Regions from separate parts of the Yersinia fenwicki genome, predicted to be linked through region 3. Evidence: predicted binding sites of a transcription regulator. Region 3 holds the regulator's gene; each other region holds the start of a gene.

Region 1 (6,882 bases), 1.5 Mb from region 3:
GGTGAATATAATTGGATATAATCCCATATTCTTATCGATATTTATCTCAAAGAATATGGGGTTTTATTATTTACAGCACACCTTGGGCCAGCATAGCATCGGCTACTTTGACAAAGGCGGCAATATTAGCGCCATGAACATAGTGGGTTTGCTTACCTTCACCGCCATATTCGACACAAGATTGGTGAATATCCAGCATGATGTGGTGTAAGCGGACATCAACTTTCTCTGATTTCCAGCTCAGGCGAGCCGCATTCTGTGCCATTTCCAGGCCAGAGGTTGCAACGCCACCGGCATTGGCAGCTTTACCCGGCGCAAACAAAACACCAGCATCGAGGAAAGCATCGGTTGCCTGAATGGTCGTTGGCATATTAGCGCCTTCGGCAACGGCTTTAACCCCATTAGCAATGAGCTGACGGGCGGCAGGTAAATCCAGCTCGTTTTGTGTTGCGCAAGGCAAGGCGATATCAACCGGGACATTCCACGGCTGCTGGCCTGCTAAATAAACCAGATTACGTTCACGGGCATAATCTTCGATGCTGCCGTAACGTTTGTTTTTAATCTCGGCCAAATGGGCCAATTTTTCCGGCGTAAAGCCTTCCTCATCAACCACAGTACCACAGGAGTCAGAGGCGGTAATGACTCGAGCGCCCAGCTCCATAGCTTTTTCGATAGTATATTGAGCCACGTTACCTGCGCCAGAAACAGAGACTCTTCTCCCTTCAAAACCTAAACCGTGGCGCTTGAGCATAGCATCGGTGAAATAAACTAAGCCGTAACCGGTAGCTTCTGGGCGAATAAGACTGCCGCCGAAAGAAAGCCCTTTGCCGGTGAAAACACAGGCGGTGTTATTGGATAGTTTCTTCATCATGCCGGACATAAAGGCGACTTCGCGGCCACCTACACCAATGTCACCCGCAGGAACATCAGTATCCGGGCCCAGATGACGATAAAGCTCGGTCATCAGTGCCTGGCAAAAACGCATGACTTCTGCCTGACTTTTCCCTTTCGGATTAAAATCAGAACCGCCTTTGCCCCCGCCCATTGGCAGTGTTGTCAGGGCATTTTTAAAGGTCTGTTCAAAACCCAAGAACTTAAGGATGGATAAGTTTACTGATGGATGGAAGCGCATCCCGCCCTTATAGGGGCCAATCGCAGAGTTAAACTGAACACGCCATGCACGGTTGACCTGTACTTTTCCTTGATCGTCAGTCCATGCAACGCGGAATTGGATGACGCGTTCCGGTTCGACTAAACGTTCCAGTAGGCTTTGTTCTCGGTAATGAGGGTTTTGCTCCAGAAAAGGCCACAGTGACGTGAAAACTTCACGTACGGCTTGGAGGTATTCCGGTTGATTGGCATCACGTTGTTGTAAAGATTCTAAAAATGACTCCAGAGAGGTTAAAGCATTCATCACTAATAATTCCTTGTACCAATTAAGACTCTCCTGACAGATTTTTGCGGCCTATTATTATTATCCAAAATAGTGAGGAGACGATGTTGTGCATCTTCGACTATATCACTGGTTTATATTCATGCCGCAAGGGATTTTGATAAAAACTTAGCAGGGTTATTAATGTGAGGAAATATAGGGTTGGGGCGGGGTTCAGCATAAAAAAACGCCCGCTAAAGGCGGGCGTGAGAGGTGATGATGCTAAGTTAATGTAGCTTATGTAGCTTAATCATCTTCACCATTTTCATCATCGCGCAGTGGTACGATGAGCATATCGACATGTACGGTGTTGATCAGTTGGCGTGCTGAAGACATCAACTTGCTCCAGAAATCCTGGTGATGGCCACATAATACCAAGTCCATATCGTATTTCTTAATGGCATCAACCAGTACCTGACCCAAATCGCCACTACCGCTCAGTGTTTGTTCAATTGGATAGCCTGCGTTTTGAGAAAGCTCGGTCAACGCATTGTGTGTTTCTTCAGAAATGCGTTTCTGCATATCGCCAAGATTAACGTCGATCAGGCCGGTATAGAGATCTGAGTAGTTTACATCGACATGGATCAGGGAAACTTTGGCATTGTACGGTCTAGCCATTGAGACCGCTTTTTCCACCAACACCTTACTTTCCGGAGATAGGTCAACCGCAATCAGAATGTGTTTGTAAGCCATAAGTAAACTCCTTCCATAATGTTAATTAATGGGTAAGCAAACATTCAACCTTTTGAACGGGTGCTAACACGATATCTACATAGTACCATTATGACCCTTAACCGAAGTGTTTCATGGATCACAACACACTGTTTTGATGATGATCACTAAAGTCAGCGTCTGTCTTTTTACACCAAAAACTGACCAAACTCTACCGCGCTTGGCCATAACATATCGTCGCACTGATTGAATTTAAAGCAGATCATTACCCTAAGTATAGCGCTGTTCAGATAGCATGATGTGCGTAATTTTATATTTGTGATGTAAATATAACCTAAAAATAATAGCCGCTTGATTTACATAAATCAGTTAAGAAAGATTAATATTTAGACAGTATTTTCGGGTGGAACCAGTATTTTATAATGAGCAAAGTTCGTTATAAGTTAATACTAATCGATACTTAGTAACCACCCAATTTAGCTTAATTTAGAGATTATCAGGCTATTTCTCATTTCATTTCCTACACTCATAAAGGGAGTCCAACACGTTCAGATAGTGTGTCGAGTGGATATCATATCGAGTCACAATCAGTGAGCGAACAATAGGGGGTGACTTTTGAGGCCCTGGGGGTGTTTGTATCGGCTAGAGTGAGCGATAGCGCAAGGGTTCAGGGGAATGGACTTGGTGCGTGTGATATCGCTGGGAGGATGATTATGATCAGTACCGTCGCGCTTTTTTGGGCTTTGTGTGTGGTATGTGTAATTAATATGGCGCGTTATTATTCATCATTGCGTGCTTTGTTAGTGGTATTACGTGGTTGCGACCCGTTGCTGTATCAATACGTTGATGGTGGTGGATTTTTCACCTCTCACGGTCAGCCGAGCAAACAGATTAGATTAGTCGGTTATATCTTTGCTCAACGTTATCTTGATCATCATGACCCGGAATTTATTCGCCGTTGTGAGAGGCTACGTGGGCAGTTTATCCTGACTAGCGCATTATGTGGTTTGGTTATGGTTAGTCTGCTGGGCTTAATATTGTGGTATTAGTATGAATTTTTGGCATAACAATACGTAAAAAGGCGACCGATAAGGCCGCCTTTTATTTATCTCAAATTCGAGTTTTCTCAATGCGAGTATAACTGTTTCGCTGGATTTAAATAAATTTCAACGCTATCCAGTATAACCCGCCGGAAAGAAGAATTGAGATTGGCAAGGTTAAGACCCACGCCAACATAATATTCTTCACCGTCTTACTCTGCACACCACCGCCATCCACCAACATGGTGCCGGCAACCGCTGATGAGAGCACTTGAGTTGTCGATACTGGCATACCGGTGTAACTGGCAATACCAATGGAGACCGCCGCAGTCATCTGAGCAGAAACCCCTTGTGCGTAGGTCATGCCTTTCTTACCGATTTTCTCACCGATAGTGACTGCAACACGTTTCCAGCCAACCATGGTACCCAAAGACAGGGCCAGAGCGACGGCAACGATAATCCAGGTTGGTGCGTATTCCACGGTTTCTAACAAATCTGTGCGCAGATTATTGAGGAAACGGCGGTCTTGAGCACTGGTTTCTGGCAGTTTGGCAACGGCCCCAGCGGTCTCAGCAACACACATCAGCAAGCGGCGCATATGGCTACGTTGATCGACCGTCAGGTCGTCATAGCTTTGCAGATTTGCTAACAGCGTCTGTGCATGATCAATCGCTATCATGGCGCGTGAACTATCACAGTGGAACTGTTCTGGGGTGTTTGGCAATGTATCTGGTGTCGGTACCAGTGGCTTCAGTGCGATAGCATGAGGCAATGCTTCAACATGCTGTTGATAATATTGTTGCAGATGAGTCACTGCATCGCGGGTGCGGGCAATATCATAGCCTGTTGCATTCATATTCACGACAAACCCAGCCGGAGCTACGCCGATTAATACCAGCATGATCAAGCCAATCCCTTTCTGACCATCGTTAGCGCCATGAGAGAAACTCACGCCAATAGCCGAGAGGATCAGGGCAGTGCGGGTCCAGAATGGCGGTTTACGTTTACCGTCTTTCTTTTCACGTTCCGCGGGGGTCAGGTGAATACGTTGCTGCTTCTTAGTCCCGTTCCAGTAACGACGTAACAGGAACACCATCAAACCAGCAATAACCAGACCCACAATCGGGGATAAGATTAAAGACAGGAAGATTTGAATCATCTTAGGAACGTTCAGTGCATCTACCACAGATGTACTGGTCATTAATGCATTGGTTAAACCAATACCGATGATTGCACCAATCAGCGTATGCGAACTGGAGGCTGGGATACCGAAATACCACGTGCCCAAATTCCAGATGATCGCCGCCAGCAGCATAGAGAAGACCATCGCCAACCCATGTGCCGAACTGACATTTAACAGCAGATCAGTAGGCAGTAAGTGAACAATGGCATAAGCCACGCTCAAACCACCCAGCATCACGCCGAGGAAATTAAACACCCCTGCCATCACGACAGCCACCTGTGAACGCATGGCGCGGGTATATATTACGGTTGCAACCGCATTGGCTGTGTCATGAAAACCATTGATGGCTTCGTAAAACAGCACAAACAACAAAGCAAGAACTAACATTAGGCCGGTATGGAAATCCAGGCCAGCGAAAAGATGTAGCATAAGCGTTACGCCAGTTTGTGGACATGAACGCGGCGCATTATCAGTGACAATGGGGTGTGGGGAAAAGGAAAATATGACCTTTTTTTGACATGACCGCGGATGAATTCGCCATTTTTAACAATATATATATGGTATATCAGCAGGTTACTTAGTTTTACTCTATGAGACATTTTCTTACTCTAGCTTCCTGAGAGTGGGCGACTTACAATCTCCCGCCGCTAATTTGTCGGTTGAATGAACGAATAGTATGCAGTTTGGCGAAAAAACGGACACTTTTGCAGTGATGATGATTTTACTCAGTGAGGCCCAGTGTGGAACAGTTTGATGTGGTAGTGATAGGCGCAGGTGCTGCGGGCCTGTTTTGTGCAGCTCAAGCTGGGCAAGCGGGGTGCCGGGTACTCTTGGTGGATAATGGCAAAAAGGCTGGACGCAAGATATTGATGTCCGGTGGTGGTCGCTGTAACTTCACTAATATGTTTGTCGAACCCGCAGCTTACCTCTCACAAAATTCTCATTTCTGTAAATCTGCTTTAGCACGTTACACCCAATGGGATTTCATTGATCTGATGAATCGCTATAACATCGCCTGGCATGAAAAAACGCTAGGGCAACTGTTTTGTGATGATTCAGCCCAACAAGTGGTTGAGCTTTTACTGAAAGAGTGCGAATTGGGGCAAGTCACGATTCGATTACGCAGCGATGTGCTGTCAGTGGTAAAAACCGAGACGGGTTTCGTGTTGCAGGTTAATGATATTAAAGTGAGCGCTCACTCACTTGTGGTGGCTTCAGGTGGATTATCTATGCCGGGATTGGGAGCCTCTCCCTTCGGTTATAAGTTGGCAGAACAGTTTGGTTTGAAAGTATTACCGACTCGCGCCGCTTTGGTTCCCTTTACTCTGCACAAGCCTTTGTTAGATCATCTGCAAACACTCTCTGGTGTTTCAGTCCCAGCGGTGGTGACGGCAGAGAATGGTGTCAGTTTCCGTGAGAGTATTTTATTTACCCATCGTGGTCTTTCTGGCCCTGCAATTTTACAACTATCAAGCTATTGGCAGGCTGGCGAGTATGTGAGCATTAACTTACTTCCCGACACTGATTTAGATGTATTTCTGGACAATGAGCGGCAAGCTCATCCTAATCAAACGTTGAAGAACACGCTGGCTCAACTGTTACCTAAGCGGTTGGTGGAATGTCTACAGACGCTGGAGCAACTGCCGGATGTCACTTTGAAGCAGCTAAATGTGCCGCAACAGGCTGCGTTGGTGGCAAACCTGCAACAGTGGCGGGTACAACCTAATGGAACAGAAGGCTATCGTACTGCTGAGGTCACGATTGGTGGCGTCGATACCCAAGAGCTCTCCTCCAAAACCATGGAAGCTCATAAAGTGCCTGGGTTGTACTTTATTGGTGAAGTGGTTGATGTCACTGGTTGGTTAGGGGGCTATAACTTCCAATGGGCCTGGAGCTCTGCCTGGGCCTGTGCGCAGGCACTGGCGGCCAAACAGAGATAATGGTATTTATTACTCAGTTATCGACCCCAGGCTTATATAAGCCTGGGGTTTTGTTTCCCTGATGTGGCGTAAAGGCTTAGGTGGCGTTATTTAGCTTGCGCCTCAAGAGTGAAACTCTCTTGAACGGCGACGGCTTCTTGGATGACTACCGTTTCGGTACCTATTTTCGCCACACCACGGCAACCGTCACCATAATGTTCACCTTCCCAACGCCCAACCAGTGCTGCACCAACCGCATTACTCATCACGTTAGTGGCTGAACGACCCATATCGAGGAAGGGATCAACACCCATTAATAGAATCAAGCCAGCTTCCGGGATATTAAATTGGCTGAGAGTGGCTGCGATAACCACTAATGACGCGCGCGGCACGCCCGCCATGCCTTTAGAGGTCAGCATCAGAATTAACAACATGGTGATTTGCTCGCCCATGCTCAGATGAATATTACATGCCTGAGCAATAAATATGACTGCAAATGAGCAATATGCCATCGAGCCTACCAGGTTGAATGAGTAACCGATAGGGAGAACAAAACTGGCAATTTTGTTAGAAACGCCGAACTCTTCCAGTTTTTCTAACGTGCCGGGGAAGGCGGCTTCAGAGCTTGAAGTAGTA
Region 2 (6,882 bases), 1.2 Mb from region 3:
ATTTATTATCCACAGTGTCCAAAGTGCCAGCATAAATAGTCGCCCAGCAAGGCCCGAACAAGACACTGACAAATACCGCCGCATAAACTGCAGTAAAGTTAGGTACGCATACCACATATAACAGGGTTAACGCCCCTAAGATGGAATAGGCAATTAATACTTTCTCAGCTTTAAAATGAGTCATCAGGAAGTTGGCAATAAATTTACCGATAAAGAAACAGATAAAGCTATAAATCATAAAGTTTGATGCATCTCGCTCATTGGATGCGCCCAGGTTTAGCGCTAAGCGAATAGTAAAGGACCATACCGCAACCTGCATTCCCACATAGAGGAACTGCGCCATAATACCTTTTTTGAAGCGACTGTTTCCTGCCAGATACTTCAGTGTTTCTTTTAATGAAGGCTGAACCACTTTTTTATTATTGTCACCTTGCGGTTTACAATGAGGATAACGGGTAATGACAAAAAGCAGCATGACCAATAACAGGACAAAAATCAGGTATTTATAAGGTTCTAATGTGTGTTCTAACATGCTTAGGCGGAATTCATGAATCTGTTCTGGCGTCATTGATGCCATTTGATTCTGTAAACTGTCACCTTCCTGGAATACCAGATATTTCCCTAATACGATCCCCATCAAGGCGCCAATAGGATAAAAAGTCTGGCTTATATTGAGCCGCAGCGTTGCATAATCTTTATGACCAATCATCGAACTGTAGGTATTCGCGGCTGTTTCAAGAAAACTTAACCCAATGGCAATGGCGAAAATAGCCGCCAGAAACATCGTATAGGTTGCCATATGAGAGGCCGGATAAAATAGAGTACAACCCACAATATAAAGTGTTAGCCCAATCAATATAGCGACTTTATAACTGCTTTTTTTGATCACTAATGATGCAGGGATAGCAATCAGAAAATAACCACCATAAAAAGCACTTTGTACCAGTGCGCTGGCAAAATCGCTAAGTGCAAAAACGCTTTTAAATTGGGTAATTAAAATATCATTCAGACTGGCTGCACATCCCCAAAGAGGGAATAAACAGGAAAGCAAAATAAACTGAAATAAAGGTGTTTTATTTAAATAGCCATCGGGCAGTTGAACGGTATTAAGGCGCATTTTATTTTCCTTGGTGTAGGGTTTTTAAAAAATCAATAAATTGCGACGCGTCAGGGTAAGAACGTTGCGTTCCTTTGCCGGTGACACTGTATGCAGCAAAAGCAGATGCCATTTCCATGGCTTTTAATACATCGCCATGCAAGACATATTCATGAGCAAAACACCCAATGAAAGCATCTCCCGCACCGCTGGTATCTATGGCGTGAACACTGACCGGTGGAACATGATGAATTTCTTCGCCATGCATCCATAACGAACCACGATGCCCCAAAGTAATAATCAGATTATGTAGGCCTTTATCTAATAAACTACGCCCTGCCCGATAGATATTATCCACACTGTCTACTGGCATTCCTGTCAGAATAGCCAGTTCTGTTTCATTTGGCATAAAGAATTCACATTGGCAGGCGTAGCCAATATCCAATGCTTTGGAGGCAGGAGCCGGATTAAGGATAACTTTAATATTATTCTGTCTCGCAAAATCAATGGCTGCGTAAACCGTTTCTAACGGGATCTCGAGTTGTAAGATAATCAGTTGGCACGTTTTTAAGGCATCTGCGGCGGCGTCAATATCTGCTGGTAATAGATGGTTATTGGCGCCTTTAATAATCAAAATGCGATTTTGTGACGACTTATCGACAAAAATCGGGGCCACACCACTGGAGGTTCCCGCTACAGCTTTAACATGTTGGGTATCTACCCCTGCTTGTTGCAGATTTTTAATGGTATTTTCAGCAAAAAGATCATCACCTACGCGGGTAACCATCATGACATTGGCACCTAATCTGGCAGCTGCCACCGCTTGATTCGCTCCTTTTCCCCCGCACCCGATTTCAAAATCTGGTGCTTCTAATGTTTCCCCGACTTGTGGCATGTCATCAATATAAGTAATCAGATCAACCATATTCGAGCCAATGACTGCAATATCCATTGTCTATTCCTCTATGCTATTTTTTTATCATTAAATGTTATTGCAATAACATTAGCAGGGATGAAATGTTATGTATGTGACAATGATCGCATCAATGAAAGCAGGGTTTGCCGAGTTACGGCCTTAACCAGAGCAAGTATAATGTTATAATTATAACAATTGGTAAGCGGCAGTGATGTAAATGAAGGTTCGCTAGTGATGCAGAAAGTCGGGCAACGTTCAGAAATGGAAAATCCCGGCCACTACCGCACCGGGATTCTAAACAAAAATTTCGGATACTTATTTAATCGCCATGGCATCGCGTATGGTAAAGAACAAATCAGTTTGGTCTGTTAGACCAACAACATTCGCAGCATGTGGGCCGTAAGCGGCAATGCGTAATTGTGTACCGGTATGCCCTTGAGAATCATCTTCTGAGTTACCATAACTGATGGCCATTATTGCGCCATCTTTGGTGGTTAGAGCCTGAGTTAGGCCCGGAGCTTTGGCATCAGCCTCAATAATTTGGCTGGAATGAGCATGGTCGGCGGTCACTATAACTAGTGTGTTGCCATCTGCGCGGGCAAATTCCAATGCTTTTTGCACTGCTTCGTCCAAATCAACGGTTTCGCCAAACTGGCCACAAGGGTTAGCGGCGTGGTCTTGTTTATCAATTGATGCCCCTTCGACTTGTAAGAAGAAGCCATTTTTGTTGGTTTTGAGCAGGTCAATGGCCTTTTCCGTCATGACGGCCAAGGTTGGCGTACTCTGAGTTCGCTCAGCATTGTTCTCACAAACCACCGGCGGTTTATCAATATTGCCGTGATAAGAGGCTTTTGGCCCCTGCCAACGCACCGGCATGTTGCCAGAACTGAATAACCCCAACAGCGGTTTTTGTTGGTTTGCTTGTGTGATGGCATTCAAATCATCCAGATTTTCGACAATCACATAACCGCGAGCCAGTGCCTGATCACGCAAAGATTTATCTTTCCACTCACCCGCTTTAGCCAGTTGGCTGAATGATTTTGAGCCGCCACCCAAGGTAACATCAGCGCGCCCTTCAATCATTTGCTCAGTGATGGAACCACGACCACCATTCTCCAGCGCATTAGTGCTGCACTTCTCACTGGTTTCTTCAGGACCGTAACATTTGCGGCCAGTAACATGAGCAAATTGTGCCGCAGGCGTTGCATCTTGCAGTTCAGCCGTTGAAACGTTGCCAGTAGCTTTACCTGCTTTTTTAGCCAATTCCAGCAGGCTGACGTGATCTTTCCCGAACACATCGACACCCAAAGCGCCATTATAGGTTTTCACACCAGAAGACCATGCGGTAGCAGACGCGGCCGAGTCAGTCACATAATCCGGTTTCTGTGTTTTCTTATCTAATGAATAGTGTGTGTATTGTCCGGTCAGCGGCAATGCATCAATCCCTTTGAAGAAGCCACCTGCGCCCATAGCATAGTTACGTGCCGAGGTTATCTCTGAGTCACCCATCCCATCGCCTATCAGTAAAATGACATTTTTTACCGTTTTGTTGGATAGCGAGTCACGAAGAGCCTGAGTTTGGTCTTCTGTTAAACGACGAGCCCCCCCAAATTGAGTGATATCACCGTGGGCGCTGCGATCGTATAAACCGGTAGCGGCTGCAACAGCATTAGGTGCGAACAGAGAGCTGCTCAATATCAAGGTGGATAACGCTATGCCGGACAAAGTGGATACGCGATTCTGCATCAGTAGAGTTCCTTGTTGTAAAACAGTAATACAATTTGTATTGATTGGTTACAACGGATACTAGAACAGGCGAATGACGCTTTTATGACAGTCCACGTATTTATGGCACCCCAATTAATTATTATTCCTTATCTTTCAGAGGCGTTCCTTGGCCCCGCCGCAACGCCCCACAATAGTCTTAAATTAGCCCGCCGTTGGCACGCAACACTTGCCCATTGATCCAACCGCCGTCTTTTCCGACCAGAAATGCCACAGCAGCTGCAATGTCCTCTGGTGTGCCCAATCTTTCTAATGGTGCCATTTTCGCCATTTTTTCAATCAGTTCAGCGGATTTTCCGTTGAGGAAAAGATCAGTCGCGGTCGGCCCTGGTGCCACAGCATTGACAGTAATATCACGGCCTCGCAACTCTTTTGCCAGAATTGCCGTCATCGTTTCAACCGCAGACTTGGTGGCAGCATAAACAGCATACTTTTCCAACTTTAAGCCCACGACACTGGTTGAGAAATTAACAATTCGGCCGCTATTTCTGAGCCGTTTCGCCGCTTCTCGCATTCCGTTGAAGCTCCCTTTCAGGTTAATGGCAATTTGGCGGTCAAAATGTTCATCGTCGCTATCGGCAATCGTGCTGAGTGACATAATACCGGCATTATTAACTAACACATCAACCCCACCGAAGGCGGTTTCAGCTTTAGTAAATAATTGGGATACGGCAGCGGGGTCGCTAATATCGCCTTTGGCACTCAATGCATTGCCACCCGCTTGTTGAATTTTACGCACCAAGGCTTCGGCTTCATCATCAGCCCGGGAGTAATTGATCAAAACGGTGTAGCCCTCCTGAGCCAAACGCTCGGCAATTGCCGCGCCAATACCCCGTGATGCCCCGGTAACAATCGCAACCTGCTGGATGGTATTTGTCATAATATTCTCCTGAATACGAGTTTCATCATCTATATAGGTGGTGGGCAATGATTAAATTCCAGCCCACATAAATCTCTAGTGAGAGAATGCCACTGTTATCAATTCGGATAATTACCTATTATTCGCCAACACTATCCGAAAAAAGCGAACACTGGCATGGACAGAATTGATGCAATGCGTGTGTTTATCAGAGTCGTTGAACAACGCAGTTTTACCCAAACAGCCCAAGACTTGAATTTGCCACGGTCAACTGTGACGGATGCAATTAAACAGCTTGAGCAGCGATTGAATATCCGATTATTACAGCGCACAACCCGATATGTCAGTCCGACATTGGATGGTGAGGCTTATTATCAGCGCTGCCTACGTATTATTGCTGATATAGAAGATGCTGAAATGGCGTTTGCCAATGCCAAGCCACGAGGTTTACTGCGAATTGATGTGCATGGAACCTTAGCTCGACATTTCGTGTTACCACAACTACCTGATTTTATAATGCAATATCCCGATATCGAATTATTTATTAGTGAAGGCGATAGGCTGGTTGATTTGATTCGCGAGGGTATTGACGGGGTATTGCGAGTCGGCAATTTACAAGACAGTGATATGGTCGCGCGCCGAGTAGCCCTGTTGCCCCAAGTGACTTGTGCCGCACCACACTATTTGCAGCAACACGAAACACCACACTCACTTGCTGAATTGACCGGGCACCAAATGGTGGGGTTTCGCTCCAGCGCAACCGGTGGGTTGATGCCATTAGAGTTTTGTGTCGGCACCACATTAGCGCCCCAACCCAGAAAAGAAGACTCATCGCCACGGTCAGTTCCTCGTCCAACACCTGAAATTCAAACAGTAAAATTACCCGCAGTTCTGTCGGTGAGTGGTGCAGAGAGCTTCGTTGCCGCTGCCCGGCTCGGACTTGGGATCATTCAGGTACCACGCTATCACGTTGAACCTGATTTATGCGCCGGAACGCTGGTTGAGATACTGCCAGAATATGCACCGCCCCCAATGCCAGTTTCTTTCCTATATCCGCACAATCGGCAATTGTCACCACGGGTGCGAACATTCAGCGACTGGTTGAGCCAGATCTTCTTGGCCAAATCAAATAGCGATTAGAGGCCAATGTACTGAAGCAATAAACAGCCGAACTGTTCAGGCCCGGCTGCTTGTCTCACTTTATTGGGCTTTCTCAACTGATTGATAAATATCGATATCAAAATAGCCATCAGCCCTGCCGTCATTGAGGTAAACCTCGTAGCACGCCCCTTCTGTTGGGCGATAGCCACTTTGTGGCAGATGCTGGTTATATAATTCCCCCCAAGCTTTGGCGTAATCATCATCTGATACTCGGGTGTGGTACACCGCATACAAACCAGCGGGAATCACGTGTAATTGCAGGTGATCACTGAGCTCAGCCGGCAAGACATAATCATCCGCAACAGATAATGAGACATCAGCCCGCAACTCGGCCGGTGGATTGGTTTCAGGATTATCCCAGTAAAGCGCTAACCAATCTTTTCCCGGAATTTGGTATTGGGTATAGAGTAATGATAGTTGGTCAAAACCTTTTGGAATAGTTTCGTGATAAGGCCCGACGACGCGGATACTCACAATCTGTTGTGCTTGTTTTTCAATTATCTTAAATGCCATATCGCTACCTCGACTTAATGGTTTCAATAAAGTTAAGTGACTAAAGATACGAGTACTGTTTATTTATACAGTATAGCGGCATTTTATGACTTTTGATTAATTTTCAACCTGGATCTGTGAATCGCTTCGCAAAAAATCATCCGCTTGCTCAAGTTGAAGATGACTGAATACGGTGATCCCGTTGCGACGCAATAAGGCCGCTGTTACGCCCTGTCCTGTACGTTGAGTACCATTAAAATGTCCATCATAAATACGGCTGCTGCCGCATGACGGGCTACCCTCAGTCAGAATAGCCAAGGTGCACTGATGTTTTTGGGCTAACGCCAATGTCTGGTATGCCCCTTGCAGAAATTCCCGACTGACATCATTGCCCCATTTTTCAATCACCCGGGCCTGACCTTGCAATACCGCCTCACCATTACCTTGCTGAATTTCAGCAGGAGGCCGAGGTACTGGCATTCCAGCAGCCAGTTCTGGACATACAATGACCAACCGCCCTTCATCCTGCCAACGCTGAATGATTTCATGATGGACAGACAGGGCACTGCCGTT
Region 3 (6,882 bases):
CTAGCCAGTGCAATAACAGTAATGACTGGTAATCCAACGGCGGTAATCAGGAAGCCCAAAGCGGCCCACCACACATGTTCACCCGATTGCAAACCAACCATAGGCGGGAAGATGATATTGCCGGCCCCAACGAATAAAGCAAAGGTCATAAAGCCCAATGCCATAATATCTTTAGACGATAAACGATGACTCATAGTGATGTGCGTTGCCTAGTTAAATGATCAAAAGAAAAAGTCCTAAGTTGTGGCTTTCCGACGTGATCGAAACGATACAAAGCTCTGATAAACGCAAACTCCGGCGGTTAATAAGCAATCTATTTCGTCAGTATGCAGTGTTTTTGAAGTTATTTGCAGGTGGAATAGGCCAACAACGGCGGTAAGTAGACCGTTTATAGCGAAGAAAGGCAAGTCGGGATCATAAAAGCAGAGTCTTCATCCATATAATATTACAAAAGCAGATGATCATGCCAGTTTTTGATAAATACACATCATATGATTTGTATCATTTATATCCAACTGTTAACAGATTACGGCAGATACACTCTAATAATTCGCCAAATTAATAGGCAAATCCCAACTCTTTCCGTGTGTGATTCAGGATCTCTGGGGGTAAAGGTAAATAGCCGTCATGAGTCACGCGCTTTTGCCCTTCTGGTGACAAAACGCGCTCAAGAAAGGCCGCAGTCAACGGCTCCAACGGCTTGCCCGGTGCTTTATTGATATAAATATACAGATAGCGAGATAGAGGGTAGCGGCCATCTTTAACATTCTCAGCCGTTGGCATCACATAATCCTGGCCGTTCGCTGACAAGGACAATGGCTTAACACCACTGTTTCGAAAACCAATGCTGGCGTACCCCATACCATTGAGCGAACCCGCGACAGCTTGCACAACGGAAGCAGAACCAGGCAATTCATTGATATTATTTGAAAAATCACCACCACACAGTATCAACTGTTTGAAAAAACCATAGGTGCCGGAGGCTGAATTTCGGCTATAGCGTTGTATCGAGCGCTCGGCCCAGCGCCCTTTTAGCCCAAGTTCGCCAAAACGTTGGATGCGGTGGGATTCCCCACAACGGCGATTTTGTGAAAATACAGCATCAAGCTGAGATAAGGTTAGTTTATCCAGTGGATTATCCTGATGAACAAAAACTACCAATGCATCCACTGCGACGGGGACAGCAAGTGGTGGATAGCCATAACGCTCAGTAAATGCCGTGATTTCAGCCGCTTTCATTGGCCGGCTCATCGGGCCGAGTTGCGCGGCCCCTGCAGCGAGCGCCGCTGGAGCTGTCGAGGAACCTGCCGCCTGTATTTGCAAATTAACGCCGGGATAATGATGATTGAAATCATCAGCCCATAAAGACATCAAGTTAGCTAGGGTGTCAGAACCGACACTGGAAAGATTACCAGACAGAGTATCTGGCTTTAACGCATCAACCACTGTAGCAGTCGATACCGCAACAGGGAGTGCCAGGACGCCGCAACTAAACCCTAGCAGAGCATACAACAGCGCCAGTTTTCCCCATCTCATCAGTTTGATATCCATACAGTCTTAGGATTTGACTGCATTCTCGGTTAAAACCGTTGGAACAATCAACCGATTAGGCAAGGTAAAGATAAATCTCGTCCCCAGGCCGATTTCACTCATCACATCCAAACGCGCATCGTGATGGCTCAAAGCATGTTTCACAATTGCCAGCCCCAAGCCACTCCCCCCAGTTTGCCTTGAGCGGGCCTTATCCACTCGGTAGAAGCGTTCCGTAAGACGTGGCACATGTTCAGGGCCAATACCCGGCCCATTGTCACTCACCTGAAATTGTGCACCTTGTGGTGTTCGCTGCCAGCACACCTCAATTTGGGTGCCATCAGGGGTGTGATTGACTGCATTATAAACCAGATTGGAAACCGCACTGCGCAGTTGATCTTCGTTACCAAATACCGTCAATTGGTCGTTAATTCGGAAGGTGATCTCATGACGCCCATTACTCAGCGCTTGCACTTCGTGTTGCAGCATTTTCAGCATGCGCGGAATATCGACCTGCTCATTCATATCCACATTGGGTGCAGCTTCGATTCGCGATAGCGTCAATAATTGTTTTACCAGCCCATCCATTCGCTTGGTCTGTTCTTGCATCGTCCCTAGCGCTTTATCTCGTAATGGCCCGACCAACTCTTGGTCGTGCATCATTTCCAGATATCCCTGTAACACCGTTAAGGGAGTGCGCAGTTCGTGGCTCACATTGGCAAAGAAATTACGCCGCGCCCCTTCCAACTGACGCATTTGGGTAACATCACGAGCCACCATAAGCAATTGCCCTTCTGAATAAGGCATCACCCGGAACTCAACGTAATAACCATTATTGAGTTGCAGGGTCAATGGGCGGGAAAACTCTTGCTGTTGCAAATATTGACTGAATTCGGGATAACGCAGCAAGTTGAGAATATGTTGGCCGTTATCCTCCGGCCAACGGAAGCCGAGTAATTGCTGAGCCAAACCATTACACCAGAAAATATTGCCATCAATCGTCGTCATAACCACCGCATCAGGTAAAGACTCAGCACCACTGCGGAAGCGTTTGATAAGTGTAGCCAACTCACGACGCCGACGGCGATTTCGCAGTTGCATCTGGTACAAACCGTAAAATAAAGGCTCCCAACTCCAACGCCCTGAAGGTGGCGTCATACTGCGATCTAACCACAGCCAGTGAGATAATTTGAGTTGGTTATAGAAGTTCCACACCAGCGCCGCAATAACCGAAACTAATAATAGCCAGGGAAGGTACCCGACAAAGGCACCCAACAGTAATGCGGGCAGACAAAAAAGAGCCAGCTCTATAGCCAGCGTTTTCCATGATAAACGTTCTAACACAACGAATTCTCCGGCACTGAAAACTCAGTAGCGCGTTGAGAAACGGTATCCGGTTCCCCGGACAGTTTGTACCATTCTGTCATGGCCATCAATTTCCAGCGCCTTACGTAGCCGACGAATATGTACATCAACGGTGCGATCTTCTACATAAACGTTAGTGCCCCAAACATAATTAAGCAACTGTTCACGGCTGTAAACACGCTCTGGATGAGTCATGAAAAAGTGCAATAATTTAAATTCGGTCGGCCCCATATCCAACGCTTGCTCATTGGCCATAACCCGATGCGAGGAGGGATCAAGGCTCAACCCTTGCATTTCAATCACTTCTTCAACCGCCATTGGCGATATCCGGCGCATAACCGCTTTGATACGTGCCACCAACTCTTTGGGTGAAAAAGGCTTGGTAATGTAATCATCAGCACCCACTTCCAAACCACGTACTCTATCTTCTTCTTCGCCACGCGCTGTCAGCATCATCACCGGAATATCTCGGGTCAGCGCTTCACGTTTCATATGTTTAATAAACTGAATACCCGAGCCGCCAGGTAACATCCAGTCCAACAACACTAAATCAGGGTAAGGCTCGGACAAACGAGTTACTGCACTGTCGTAATCCTCGGCTTCTAACGGTTGGTAGCCATTCTGTTCCAACACAAAGCACACCATCTCACGGATTGGAGCTTCATCTTCAACTACCAGTATGCGTCTTGCCATCATCAACCCTGCCAGTAAGTTAGTGGTCACTATTTGATTTCGGAAGTCATTATGCGTCAGTTTTGTGACATTTTTATGAAAAACATCCCCCTCTTGCAAGCAATAAGCATAGTGATAAATTTCACGATAAATGCAAAACGTAGCACTCAAGTTTGCGAGGCGTCTCGGAGATTTTCCTCACAGCCTTTTTTTAGCCGCGACATCCAGCAGGCAGCGTTTATAATCAGCGCCATTATCTTTAAATGGCGACCTGCCCGAGCGGGAGATTTATGCGCATTATTCATACCTCTGACTGGCATTTGGGCCAGCATTTCTTTACCAAAAGCCGTGCGGCTGAACATCAGGCATTCCTGCACTGGCTCATAGAGCAGATCAAAGAAAATCAGGTAGATGCGCTGATTGTGGCGGGTGATATTTTTGATACCGGTTCCCCACCCAGCTATGCACGTGAGCTATATAACCGTTTCGTGGTTGAACTACAACCGACGAACTGCCGGTTGGTTGTTCTGGGGGGTAACCATGACTCAGTATCAACGCTAAATGAATCTCGCGGCTTGCTTTCTTATTTGAATACCACCGTCATTTCCTGCGCCAGCAGCAATCTGGACCAACAGGTTATTATTTTGAAAGACCGCCAAAATCAACCTGCAGCGCTGCTGTGCGCGATCCCTTTTTTACGTCCCCGGGATCTAGTCACCAGTCAGGCGGGTGAATCAGGTAGTCAGAAGCAACTGGCGTTGCAGGAAGCCATTGCTGCTCACTATCAGGCGCTCTATCAGCGAGCCGTCGAACTACGTACCGAGTTAGGTCTGCCCTTGCCGATTATTGCTACCGGACACCTAACTACGGTGGGTGTCACTACCTCGGACTCGGTTCGTGATATTTACATCGGCACATTGGATGCTTTCCCGGCCCACGCTTTCCCCCCGGCAGATTATATTGCTCTGGGCCATATTCACCGTGCTCAGCAAGTAGCAAAAACCGAACATATCCGTTATAGCGGCTCGCCAATTGCCCTGAGTTTTGATGAGTTGAGCAAAGAGAAAAGTGTTTATCTGGTGGAATTTGCCCAGCAGATATTAGCCTCAGTGACCCCAATCTTCATCCCACAATTTCAGCCAATGCAATTAATCAAAGGCGACTTAGCGCAAATTGAGCAGCAGTTGGCTAAATTTGCCGACCATCAAGGGTCACCGGTGTGGCTGGATATCGAAGTTGCCACACAAGATTATCTCACTGATATTCAAAGGCGAATTCAGGCATTAGCCGCAGAACTTCCCGTTGAGGTGGTACTCTTACGCCGCAGCAAAGAGCAACGAAATAACAGTATTGAGCGGCAGGAAAAGGAAACACTCAATGAACTGAGTGTCACTGATGTATTTGAACGCCGGTTGGCGCTAGAGGCAGATTTAGCCGAACCACGCCAAGAACGTATGCGCCAAATGTTTAATCTGGTGGTTGAAGATATCACGCAAGGTAAAGATGCCGCAGAGGAGCAATCTGCATGAGAATTTTAAGTCTACGGCTGAAAAACATTAATTCTCTACAGGGTGAATGGAAGATAGATTTCACCGCCGAACCTTTTGCCAGTAACGGTTTATTCGCGATAACCGGCCCGACTGGGGCAGGGAAAACCACCCTGCTCGATGCTATTTGTCTCGCGTTATACCACCAAACTCCGCGGTTAAATGTCACTCCCAGCCAAAACGAACTGATGACTCGCCACACGGCGGAGTCACTGGCTGAAGTCGAGTTTGAGGTAAAAGGAACGCGTTATCGTGCTTTCTGGAGCCAACGGCGCGCTAAAAATAGCCCGGAAGGAAATCTGCAAGCGCCTAAAGTTGAGCTGGCGCTGTGCGAAAACGGTAAGATTCTGGCCGATAAAGTGCGTGATAAACTTGATATGGTTGCCGCAATTACCGGACTGGATTTTGGCCGTTTTACCAAGTCGATGATGCTGTCACAGGGGCAATTTGCTGCATTTCTCAATGCTGATGCCAATGACCGCGCAGAATTATTGGAAGAGTTAACCGGCACGGACATCTATGGTCGGTTATCTGAACATGTATTTGAGCAACATAAGCAAGCCAAGATCGCACTGGATGCATTACATCAACGCGCCAGCGGTATTGAACTACTAAATGAAGAGCAGCGCACAGACCTGGCACAACAATTAGATGTCCTCGGTGAACAGGAAAAACAGCTTGCTTCTGAACAACGGGTCAATCAAAACCAAATAAATTGGCTCACCGGATGGCAGCAACAGCAAAAGAATGTGTTGGAATATCAACAGCAGCAGAAAATCATTGAGCAAGAGTATCTGCAAGCAGAACCCGAACTGCAACGATTGGCCCGGAGTGAGCCGGCAGAAAAGTTGCGTCCCCTATTACGTGAGTGTTCTCGTAGCCTACAGGATTTGCAGCAAATACAACTGCGCATCGCCACACTAACGCAGCAGCAACAGCAACTTCAGACACAACTGACGCCACTGGCTCAGGCGCTGGAACAAGCCAATCTTGCACGCCAGCAACACGCAACTAATCAGCATGAGCAAGAGATACTGATCGAGCAAAAAGTCGTTCCGCTGGATAACCTTATTGCTCAGCAGCAACACTCATTAATGCTACTAGATACTCAACTGAAACAGTTGCGCACCAAAGAACAGCAAATTAAACAACAGCTTGAACTGGATGAACAACAGTTCAAGCAAGCTCAGCAGCGCCTACAACAACTAACTCAGTACACCCAGCAATATGCCCACCATCAACACTGGGAAAAAAACCTGCCTTTATGGCGTGAGCAGTTCCGCCAATTACAAATGCAGCAACAACAATCAGTTGAAAGCGAGCAGCAGTTACAGCAGCAGGCCACGTTACTCGCGACCTTACAACAGCAAATTGACACACTACATGAACAAGATAAGCAGCAACAAGCTGCATTAGTACAAGCCCATTCGCAGACCAGTAGTATTCAGCAACAATTGTCAGCACTTGAGCAACAACAGCCCTCCGCGCAGTTACGCCAACAGCTCATCGAGCTACAACAACAACGGCCGGTGCGACAGCAATTAGTGGCATTATCGCCATTGGCGCAGCAAGTTCAGGCATTGCATGATAAACAGCAACAACAGTTCGTTGCCCAGCAGCAGCAACTGCAATTACTCGAACAACAACTAGCAGAAAAACGTCAGTTATATAAACAACAAAAGCAGCATCTGACTGATCTGGAAAAGTTGCTTGAGTGCGAAAAACAAATCGTCCGGTTAGAGTCTGAAAGAGCCAAACTGCAACCGGG

What was found. The regulator PhoB, encoded in region 3, activates phosphate uptake and scavenging genes when phosphate is short. The targets are predictions, from matches to a motif close to CTGTCATAAAACTGNCNNAT.
Region 1: the regulator PhoB is predicted to act here: its motif matches at 4,828-4,847, upstream of pitA (inorganic phosphate transporter PitA).
Region 2: the regulator PhoB is predicted to act here: its motif matches at 3,830-3,849, upstream of phoA (alkaline phosphatase).

Annotation. Positions count from the first base shown of each region.
Region 1 is NZ_CP170755.1:150,030-156,911, forward strand. It holds gene gdhA (NADP-specific glutamate dehydrogenase) at 71-1,414, opposite strand; gene uspA (universal stress protein UspA) at 1,679-2,125, opposite strand; gene uspB (universal stress protein UspB) at 2,818-3,153, shown strand; gene pitA (inorganic phosphate transporter PitA) at 3,260-4,756, opposite strand; gene ACF3VQ_RS00630 (NAD(P)/FAD-dependent oxidoreductase) at 5,068-6,267, shown strand; gene ACF3VQ_RS00635 (dicarboxylate/amino acid:cation symporter) at 6,354-6,882, opposite strand, start outside.
Region 2 is NZ_CP170755.1:2,238,535-2,245,416, forward strand. It holds gene fucP (L-fucose:H+ symporter permease) at 1-1,117, opposite strand, end outside; gene rbsK (ribokinase) at 1,119-2,048, opposite strand; gene phoA (alkaline phosphatase) at 2,328-3,758, opposite strand; gene ACF3VQ_RS10330 (SDR family oxidoreductase) at 3,937-4,677, opposite strand; gene ACF3VQ_RS10335 (LysR family transcriptional regulator) at 4,834-5,796, shown strand; gene sbmC (DNA gyrase inhibitor SbmC) at 5,857-6,330, opposite strand; gene ACF3VQ_RS10345 (DUF523 domain-containing protein) at 6,427-6,882, opposite strand, start outside.
Region 3 is NZ_CP170755.1:3,402,059-3,408,940, forward strand. It holds gene brnQ (branched-chain amino acid transport system II carrier protein) at 1-194, opposite strand, end outside; gene ACF3VQ_RS15565 (PstS family phosphate ABC transporter substrate-binding protein) at 559-1,536, opposite strand; gene phoR (phosphate regulon sensor histidine kinase PhoR) at 1,558-2,874, opposite strand; gene phoB (phosphate response regulator transcription factor PhoB) at 2,899-3,588, opposite strand; gene sbcD (exonuclease subunit SbcD) at 3,858-5,096, shown strand; gene ACF3VQ_RS15585 (AAA family ATPase) at 5,093-6,882, shown strand, end outside.